One region of the Corynebacterium freneyi genome, then DNA from elsewhere that is predicted to be linked to it. Evidence: predicted binding sites of a transcription regulator. Region 1 holds the regulator's gene; the other holds the start of a gene.

Region 1 (4,846 bases):
GCGCCAAACTCGAAGACGCCGCCCGCATCGAGGACAAGGCCCGCCGCCGCGGCATCGTCGTCGACGACGACACCCTGTACGCCTTCTACGACGCGAAGATCCCGCACAACGCCACCACGGCCGCCAACTTCGACCGGTGGTGGAAGAAGACGTCCCAATCCGACCCGCACCTGCTCGACTTCGACCCGAACGCGCTGGTCAACCCGGATTCCCACGACGTCGACGCCGCCGCGTTCCCCGACCTGTGGCAGCAGGGCAGCCTCGACTTCCAACTGTCCTACCGCTTCGAACCCGGGGCCGACGACGACGGCGTCACCCTCCACGTGCCCGTGCCGCTGCTGGCCGGCCTGCGCGACGAGGGATTCGACTGGCTCGTGCCCGGACTGCGGCAGGAGCTGGTGGAATCGCTGATCCGCACCCTGCCCAAGGCCTCGCGACGCTCCGTCGTGCCCGCCCCCGACTTCGCGGCACGCGCCCTGGCGTCGATGACCCCGTACGCGCGGCCGCTGCGGGAGTCGCTGGCCGATGCGCTGCGCCAGTTGGGCGGCACGGGCATCAACGCCGACGACTTCGACGTGACCAAACTGCCGCCGCACCTGCGGTTCAACTTCGCCACCGTCGACCGGCGCGGCGACGTCACCGACCAGGACCGGGATCTGCTGGCGCTGCAGAAGCGGCGCGCCGGACAGGTGACCACGGCCGTGGCGAAGGCGGCCGGTTCGTCCCAGCATGCGGCGGTGAAGGAGTGGACCGCCGACAACCTCGGCGCCGTGCCGGAGACCGTGGAGAACACCGTCGACGGCCAGAAGGTCACCGCCTACCCGACGCTGGTGGCCACCAAGGACGGCGTCGCGGTGAAGGTCGTGCCGACGGAGGCGCAGGCGAAGGCGTCGCTGATGACGGCGACGCTGACGATGCTGCTGCGCGAATGCACCGTGCAGACCACCGCGATGGTCAAGGGACTGCCCTTGCAGCAGCGGGTCGCCGTCGACGCGTGGCCGCATGCCGGGACGGAGGGCCTCGTCGAGGACTGCCGGGTGACCGTCGTGCGCGACCGGATGATCGACGCCGGCGGTCCGGTCCGCGATCCCGCCGAGTACGCGACGCTGCGCGACACGGTGAAGCCGCAGGTGGCGGGGCAGGTTCGTCAGCTCGTCGTGGGCATGGCGAAGATGCTTCCGGCGTATCACCGGGTGGTGTCGCAGTTGGACGAGTGGGATGGCCCGGCGATCGACGACATGCGGTCGCAGCTTGCGTTCATGCTGCCCAAGGGTGCGGTCGCCCGTCACGGGTGGGCGAATCTGCGTCATCTGTCCCGGTACCTGGAGGCGATGGAGATTCGTCTGGCCGACATGGTCCTCGATCCCGACCGTGATGCGGAATTGGAGGACGAGGTCACCGAGGTCAAGGAGTACCTGGAGAAGCGTCTGGCAGCGTTGCCGGAGGGCCGCCGGAAGTCGGCTGCCGTCCGCGACATCGGGTGGATGATTCAGGAGCTGCGCGTCAGTTTGTTCGCCCAGCGTCTGGGCACGGCCCGCACGGTGTCGCCGCAGCGAGTGAAGAAGGCCATCGACAAGTTGCGGTAGGTGCTACGCGTCGCGTTCGCGCAGAGACCGGATTTCGTTTTCGAAATCCTGGGCGGAGCTGAAGGACTTGTACACCGACGCGAACCGCAGGTAGCCGACTTCGTCGAGGTCGCGCAGCGGCTCCAGGATGGCCAGGCCGATGTCGTTGGAATTGACGCGCGGCGTGCCCTTCGAACGCAGCGTTTCCTCGACTTGTTGGGCGAGCAACTTCAACGATGCTTCCGGCACGTCACGGCCCTGGCATGCCCGCCGCACGCCGCGGATGACCTTGTCACGGCTGAAGTCCTCCACGACCCCGTCACGCTTGACGACGACGAGCTGGGAGCGTTCCAGCGTGGTGAATCGTTTACCGCACGACAAACACTCCCGCCGGCGGCGGATGGTCATGCCGTCGTCGATGAGACGCGAGTCGATGACCTTCGTTTGATCATGGTGGCAAAACTGGCAATGCACGCTTCCGAGCATACGGCGTGCACCCTCCTGTACGGCCAACCCCATTTACTCGTCCCCCACTCCGTGGTGACCCCTCCGTGGTACCCCCTCTGTGGCGAGCCCCTACTTCGCGACCCCGCCTGCCACGGGTTCCCCAGCCGTGCTCGACGCCCCGACGTACGTCGGCGTGGGCGGAGTGTCCGGCATGGGCGCCCCCAGGCCGGAAAAGTGGAGCATGAGACCGAACACGGCGCCGATGCCCGCGACGATGGCCATGGACGTGGCGTTGCGGCGCACTCCCTGCACCGGACCCCGGACGACCGAACGGCTACCCCGAACGTGGCCGATGTTCGAAACACCGTGTCCGGGTGCGGGCACCGGTGACGTTCGCCCTGTGTTCGGACGCCGAGAAGCCCCCGGAACGCCACCCGGACGGCCGTTCGACGGGCCACGGGACGTGCGGACCCCCGTTCGATCCGAGCCACCACGACGTCGAACATCGCCGGAAGCTGCGGACCGACGAACGGACGCGCCGACACGAGCCGAAGCGCCGATCGGGCGTTGCCGGACCCACGCGGGCACCCCGTCGCAAAGCTGCTCTTCTCCCCTGGTCAGGGTGTTGATGCGGTAATCTTCGATAAAGGCGGTCATCGGTTGGCTCCTTCCATCCGGCAATCTGCGGGCATCGTAAAAAACGACGCGGATAATCCCTTTCGAACGTGCCGCACGGATGTTCGACTCCGTTCCCGCGTTCGATTTATAGCACCGCCACGGGAGCGCGTCCAGAGATGGGGGCGAAAACTTCGAACAGTTGTGCCACAACGGGTGGTTTTGGTGTAGGGTCGTGTTCGAACGGCGGGCGGGAATGACCGGCGCGACGGACGCCGAACACGACGCCCCCGACACGACGACACCCAGCACGACGACACCGAGCACGACGCGATCGAGCACGACCTGAACCAGTGGGAGTGGACACATGGCCGAGAAGAAGCAGTCGAACAAGACCCAGTTGACGGATCGCCAGAGGCGCATCCTCGAAGTCATCCAGGATGCGGTGTCGCTTCGCGGCTACCCGCCGAGCATCCGCGAAATCGGCGACGCGGTCGGCTTGAACTCGACGTCGTCGGTGGCCTACCAGCTCAAGGAGCTGGAGAAGAAGGGGGCGCTGCGCCGCGATCCCCACAAGCCCCGTGCCGTCGACGTCCGCGATCTGAAGCAGCAGCTGGGCACGCACGCCGGAAAGCCGGGCCCGAAGCCGAAGTCGGCCGACGTCCCCGATGTCCCGGAGGGTGCGACCGCCCCCACCTACGTGCCCATCGTCGGCCAGATCGCCGCCGGCAACCCGATCCTGGCCGAGCAGAACATCGACGAGCACATGGCGCTGCCCGCCGAGCTCGTCGAGTCCGGTGATCTGTACATGCTCCGCGTCGTCGGCGAGTCCATGGTCGACGCGGGCATCCTCGACGGCGACTGGGTGGTCGTGAAGTCCCAGCAGACGGCGAACAACGGCGACTTCATCGCCGCGATGATCGACGGCGACGCCGACAGCGAGGCCACGGTGAAGGAGTGGCACGAAGATCGCTCCGGCACGTGGCTGCTCCCCCACAACGACGCCTTCGAGCCGATCCCCGTCGACGCAGGCGTCACCATTCTCGGTCGCGTCGTCAGCGTCCTGCGCCGCCTCTAGTTCTTCCTCTAGTTCCTCCGGGGCCCGAGCATGAGCTCGGGCCCCGGTTCTTTTTCGCGTGCACGTCCCCCGTTCGCGCTACTCCAGTCGGAGCACCGCGCGCACCGCCGCACGGGCACCGTCGGCATCCGACGCATCCAGGGCGGCGCGGGCGGCGTCCGCGCACTGGGCGGCGGTGACCTCCGCCAACTGGGCACCCACGCCCGGCAGGGCCGTCGCCGCAGCCGACAACGAGGTCACGCCGAGCCCCACGAGCACGCACGCCAGCAACGGATCCGCCGCCGCTTCGCCGCACACGCCCACCGGCGTATCGGAGTCCTTGCCGGAGCGGCACGCCATGTCGATCAGACGCAGCACCGCCGGCTGCCACGGATCCGTGAGGTACGCCAGGTGCGGCGACAGCCGGTCGGCGGCCATGGCGTACTGGGTGAGGTCATTGGTGCCGATGGACACGAAGTCGAGCACCTTCATCAGGTCATGGCTCATCAGGGCCGCGGCGGGAATCTCGATCATCGCACCGGGGGTGAGCCCGCGTCGTCGGCACAGGTCCGCGAACCACTCGGCCTCCTCCAGCGTCGCCACCATCGGAGCCATCACCCACGTGGGCGCATCCCCGCCGCGACCGGCCTTCTCCGCGGCCAACGCGATGGCGTCGAGCTGACGCTCCATCAGCCCCGAGTTCGACCGGGAGATGCGCAGGCCCCGCACGCCCAGCGCCGGATTGTCCTCGTGATCGAGGTTGGCGAACGCCAGCGGCTTGTCGGACCCCGCGTCCAGGGTGCGCAACACGATCTTCGACTCCGGGAACGCCTTGAGCACCGAGGCGTAGATGTCCGCCTGATGCTCCACGGTCGGCTCGGTGGCGGCCGACAGGAAGCACAGCTCGGTGCGGAACAAGCCGATGCCCTCGGCCGCGCCCTCCGCCGCGATGCGCGCCGCGTTGCCGTCGCCGACGTTGGCCAGCAACTGGATATGCTCCCCATCCGCGGTGCGGCCGAGGCCCGACCACGCGGCGATCTTCTCCGCCATCCGCTCGGCCTCGGCGACGGCGGCCCGCGCATCCTCCGGGTCCGGGTTGGCGGTGATGACGCCCTTCGCGCCGTCCACCAGCGTCAACGTCCCCGATTCAATCGCATTCAGC
Region 2 (4,846 bases), 1.1 Mb from region 1:
CGATGGTCATGAGCACCGCGGTGCCGTAGAAGGGTGCGCGCCAGGAGATGGAGCCGAGCAGTCCGCCTGCGAGCGGGCCGACGGCGAGGCCGATGCCCATGGCGGCCTCGTAAAGAATGATGGCCTGCCCGGCGCTGCCCGCGGCGGCGCCGACGATTGCGGCGAGGGCAGTTGAAATGAACAGCGCGTTTCCCAGGCCCCAGCCGGCCCGGAATCCAATGATCGTGTCGACGGAATTCGCGGCTCCGGAGAGGAAGGCGAAGAGCACGATGAGGGCCAAGCCGGTCAAGAGCGTGACTTTCACGCCGATTTTTGACGAAATGGCGGCGCTGAAGAACATCGCCAACGCGGTGATGAGCAGATAGCTGGTGAACAGCAGCATCGTCTGGGTCGGTGACGCTTCGAGTTCGCGGCTGATCGCGGGAAGGATCGGGTCCACGAGTCCGATGCCCATGAACGAGACCGCGCAGGCGAATGCGAGGGCCCAGACTGCGATGGGTTGCTTGAGCATTGATTGCGTATCGGCGTCGGATGCCAAGGATTTCCTCCTCTGCGTGGTGCGGACGTACGGGTCTATCGGTTTTGGCCGAGCTCCTCGGCCAGGTGGTGCATGAGTTCGGTGGCGCGGGTGAGTGCGGCGAGATCTTCGTCCGTGAAGGTGTCGAAGATGGGCAGGATGTTTGCGGCGGAATCCGCGCGGTACTGCACGAGAACTTCGCGGCCATGGTCGGTGATCATCAGATCGGAGGCGCGTGCGTCCGATGGTGATGGGTGGCGGGTGACCAGGTTGGCGTCGACGAGTTTCTTGATTGCTTGGCTCATCGACGGCTGCGTGATGCCCTCGCGACGGGCGAGTTCGCCGACGCGAAGCCCCGGCTCGCGGGAGAGTGCGGCGAGAGCGCGGAGGGAAACGTAGGACAGTTCGACCTGCGTGGACTGATACGCGGCGCGAGCGAATCGGCTGCTTGCCCAGACGAGATCGTTCGCCAGTCGGGTCGCATCATCTTTTTGCATAGGGCGACTATATATGTCGCCTATGCATGTGGCGAGAGGGTGGCCCGAGAATCTGGTGGCATCTTCCTGTTGTCATTGGCGTGGGATGTCCTCGAAGCCGGCTGGCTTTGAAGCGCAATGTCCTGGAGGGGTTTTCCTCAGAACTGGCTGCGATGGAAGGGCTGCCCCAGAACGGGTTGTCCTCGAACGGTGTTGTCCTCAGGAGGTGTTGTCCTAGAACGGGGATGCGTCAGAAGGGAATTCCGGGTCGCGGCCCCAGCGGCTTCGGCGGCTGCGGCACGCGGTGGGCATCCACATCAGCCCGACACCACCCAGACCCCTGCTCACGCCTACGCCTGGCCACCCGCGCCGAGACCTGCTGCCGCGACCACAACTCATCATCGACACACGGCCACCCATCATCAGCCGCGACCACCAACCCACCGGCCTGTTGCCGCACATCCGGGTCATCGGAGTTGAGCGGCCCGGCAACGAAATCAGCCAACTCCTCCTCGTACCGTCTGGTTTGACGGGCGTGTGTGCGCAGTGCGGCATCGATATCGGCCTGCTCCATCGCCGCCTGTCTGTCGGCTTCGGCTTTCATCCGCCGCAGATTATCCCCGTGAATCGTCGACGCCCGACGGGTGGCCCGCTGGGAAAACGTCTGTCGGCCGATATGGGCAATCGGCCCGTGGGCCACCGTGGTGGCAAACACGTGTCCGGCATGGTCGATCCATGTCACCGACCCATCGGCATGCATCACCGCGCGCCAATGCTTCGAGGTCTTCAGGTTGTGGTGGCGCTGGCACAAGCACTGCAGATTCCACGTCGCCGTCACCCCCAACCCATAACCACTGCCGCCACCGTCACCGTCACTGGTGGTGTGGGTGGGGTCGTAGTCGATGACATGGTCGATCTGACATCGATGCGCCGGCACATCACACCCCGGGAACCGACACTGACCATCACGGCCGCGTACCCGCGCTTTTTGTGCGTCGGTGGGCACATACCCACCGGTGACCGAGTCCGACGACAACCGAACAGTCGCCGCCCGGGACAGCCACGCCTTGGTCAGGTACTTCGGCAACCAGCCGGCACCATCGAGCCAGACCTGCACATCGGACTCATCAGCAGTGCCGGTGGTGTTGGCGGCGCCGGTAGTGCTGGTGCCGGTGGTGTTGGTGCCGTCGACGTAGACGTTCATCGTCACCGACACCCCCTCACCGCCACCGCGACACAACGCCATAAGAGCATCGGGCAAAGAACACTCGTTGCCGTCGTTGCCGTCGTTGGCCTTCGCGTCCCGGATTGCCCGCACGGTGGCGTCGAACTCGGCGAGGCGGTCTTTGCGCAACACCACGATCAACTGCCCGAAATCACCAGCTCCCTCATTGTCGACCGCGTACGACTCGCCGACAATCGGCCTCGGTTCATCGTCGGGTGGGGTCGACACCGGTTCGATGGCTTCGACGATGCGGCGCAACTCCCGGGCGAAGACCCTCGGTCCGGGCAGGGCCTGGAAGTCCTTCCTCGGACACAGGTAGGCGACGAACTTGTCTTCCACCGCGGCGAGATTGTCGTCGGATACCGCGGCAATGGCCGCGGCAATCGTGGCCAGGCGTTCATGCGGCCACGCCCCCGACCGGCATACGCCCAACACTTTGGGCATGCGGCGCAGCATCACCCCGACGTCGCAGTATCGGGCGGCTTTGCCACGTGACAGTCCCAGGCGCGTGGCCACGCAGGCGAGGTGGGAGTCGACGTCGTCGTCACCATCGGGGGTAACTGCAAGGCAGATGTCGATGTCGACGAGGTTGCGCCGCCGGGCGAGGTTGCTCACCGGCTCATCGCGTTCGGTGGCCCACCGCTTCCGCGCAGGTGGCGGCTCGGTGTCGTGATGATCGTGATCGTGATGGTGGTGGTTGTTGGTTGCGTCATGGTCGAATGCCATGTCGATTCCCCCGGCGCTGGATGCGCGTGTCGAAAGTGCCTGTGTCGCGTGATCGCTGCTGCTGATCTGCCCCGATGCGGTGGCCTTCCCCGGCCCCGCCGTCACCATTCATCATACAAGTGTTCGAGTCGATTCCTTCGAACATTGGGTAACGATTCGGGTTCGTTTCGCCCCACCGTTCACATGTGCATCAGGGCGCATGCGTACCCGCCGCCGTCGTCAAGCAAAACCATCCGGCCAAAAAAGAAACGTTCGACGATCCGCCCCCGCACGTATCCTGGTCGCGACCGCGGCCCCGGCGCCACCCCACGCCCCACCTAAGAAAGCGACGCGACGATGTCCGACAAACCCACCGTCTACTTCCTGTGCAACACCAACGGCGGCAAATCCCAGATGGCCGAAGCCATCATGCGCCTGCGCGCCGACGAAGCCGGCCGCGACATCGACGTGCGCTCCGCCGGCCTCACGCCCGCCTCGACGATCAACGCGGACTCCGCAGCCTCCGTCGCCGAAATCGGGGCCGACATGACCTGCGGCACGCCCACCGCCATCGACGACGCCGTCATGCGCGGCGCCGACCGCGTCATCATCGTCGGCGGCGCGGACATCCCGGCCCGCGACGGCATGAAGACCGACGTCGAACGCTGGGAAGTCGACGAACCCAGCCTCCGCGGCATCGAGGGGGAGGAGCGCATGAACCTCATCCGCGACGACATCGACGGACGCGTCCGGAAGCTCCTCGACGACATGTGACCCCCGGCTCACGGACCACCACGCGGGCCGTCGTCAAGCCAAAAACGCCCGGACCTACTCGCTGTCCCGGGAACCGACCAGCGGCATCGGCTTGTACTTGCTGCGCAGCTCCTTCAACGCCAGATCGTGAGCGTACAGGCGCTTGTCCTCGTCCGTCGTCGGCTGGAAATGCGGCACCGGCTGCGGCTTGAAATCATCGTCGATGGCCACGTACGTCATCGACGAATGCAGCGCCAACTGCAGCCCGCCGCGCCCCTTGCGGGGTTCACCCGAATGGACGTGGACGCTCATGTGCATCGACGTCGTGCCCGTGCGCAGAATACGGGCCCGGACCTCCACCAGGTCGCCGATGTGGATCGGCTTGTAGAACCGAACGCCGCCCGCGTACACCGCGATGGTCTGCCGCCCCGCCCAATTCATGGAGCACGCCGACGCAGCCTCGTCGATCCACTCCATCGCCGTGCCGCCGTGTACGTTGCCGCCCCAGTTGACGTCGGACGGCTTGGCCAGGAAACGCGTCACCAGCTCCGGGGCCGAAGACTCGGAGGTGTACGTCTGCGCGCGCATGGCGGCCTCGATGTCGCGGCGCAGCTCGAAGCGGGACAACGCGGCTTCCCGGGTGCGCTTCTCCTCGTCCGTCTGCGGCTCCCACGGCGGCACCGGGGTCGGCTTCCGGTTTTCGTCCATGGCCACGAAAATGACCAGGCAATCCGCGGCGCGGGTGAACTCGCCCTCGCGGGGGTCGCGCGACAGTACCTCGTTAATGATGTGCATCGACGTGCGGCCGGTGTACGCGATCTTCGACCGGACCTCCACGATGTGGCCGGACGGGATCGGACGGTCGAAGTGGATGTGGCCGAAATACGCGGTCACGCAGTACTGCCCCGACCAGCCGGTCGCGCAGGCGTAGGCCGCCTTGTCGATCCACTGCAGCACGCGGCCGCCGTGGACGCTGTTGGAGCCGGCCATGAGCACGTCCGTGGGGGCGGCGAGGAAACGGAGGGTCACCGAAGACGAAGGCATGACATCCACAATAATGCGGGCATGGCAAAGAAGGTCGACCCGATCGAATTGAGGGCCGCCATGGCGGCGGTGGGGGAGTGGTTGCTTGACGACGGCCAGTCGGCCACGCGCCCGGGGCGGGCGGAG

The links. The regulator LexA, encoded in region 1, represses DNA repair genes until DNA is damaged. The targets are predictions, from matches to a motif close to CGAACANNTGTTCG.
Region 2: a site for LexA is predicted at 3,057-3,070, ahead of CFREN_RS11090 (HNH endonuclease signature motif containing protein). Genes of this name have one in related genera too.

The regions. Positions count from the first base shown of each region.
Region 1 is NZ_CP047357.1:1,361,890-1,366,735, reverse strand. It holds gene hrpA (ATP-dependent RNA helicase HrpA) at 1-1,586, shown strand, start outside; gene nrdR (transcriptional regulator NrdR) at 1,590-2,039, opposite strand; gene CFREN_RS06190 (hypothetical protein) at 2,142-2,324, opposite strand; gene lexA (transcriptional repressor LexA) at 2,995-3,705, shown strand; gene ptsP (phosphoenolpyruvate--protein phosphotransferase) at 3,784-4,846, opposite strand, start outside.
Region 2 is NZ_CP047357.1:2,474,110-2,478,955, reverse strand. It holds gene CFREN_RS11100 (MFS transporter) at 1-538, opposite strand, end outside; gene CFREN_RS11095 (MarR family winged helix-turn-helix transcriptional regulator) at 574-1,014, opposite strand; gene CFREN_RS11090 (HNH endonuclease signature motif containing protein) at 1,244-2,944, opposite strand; gene CFREN_RS11085 (arsenate-mycothiol transferase ArsC) at 3,281-3,697, shown strand; gene CFREN_RS11080 (acyl-CoA thioesterase) at 3,752-4,720, opposite strand; gene CFREN_RS11075 (sterol carrier family protein) at 4,742-4,846, shown strand, end outside.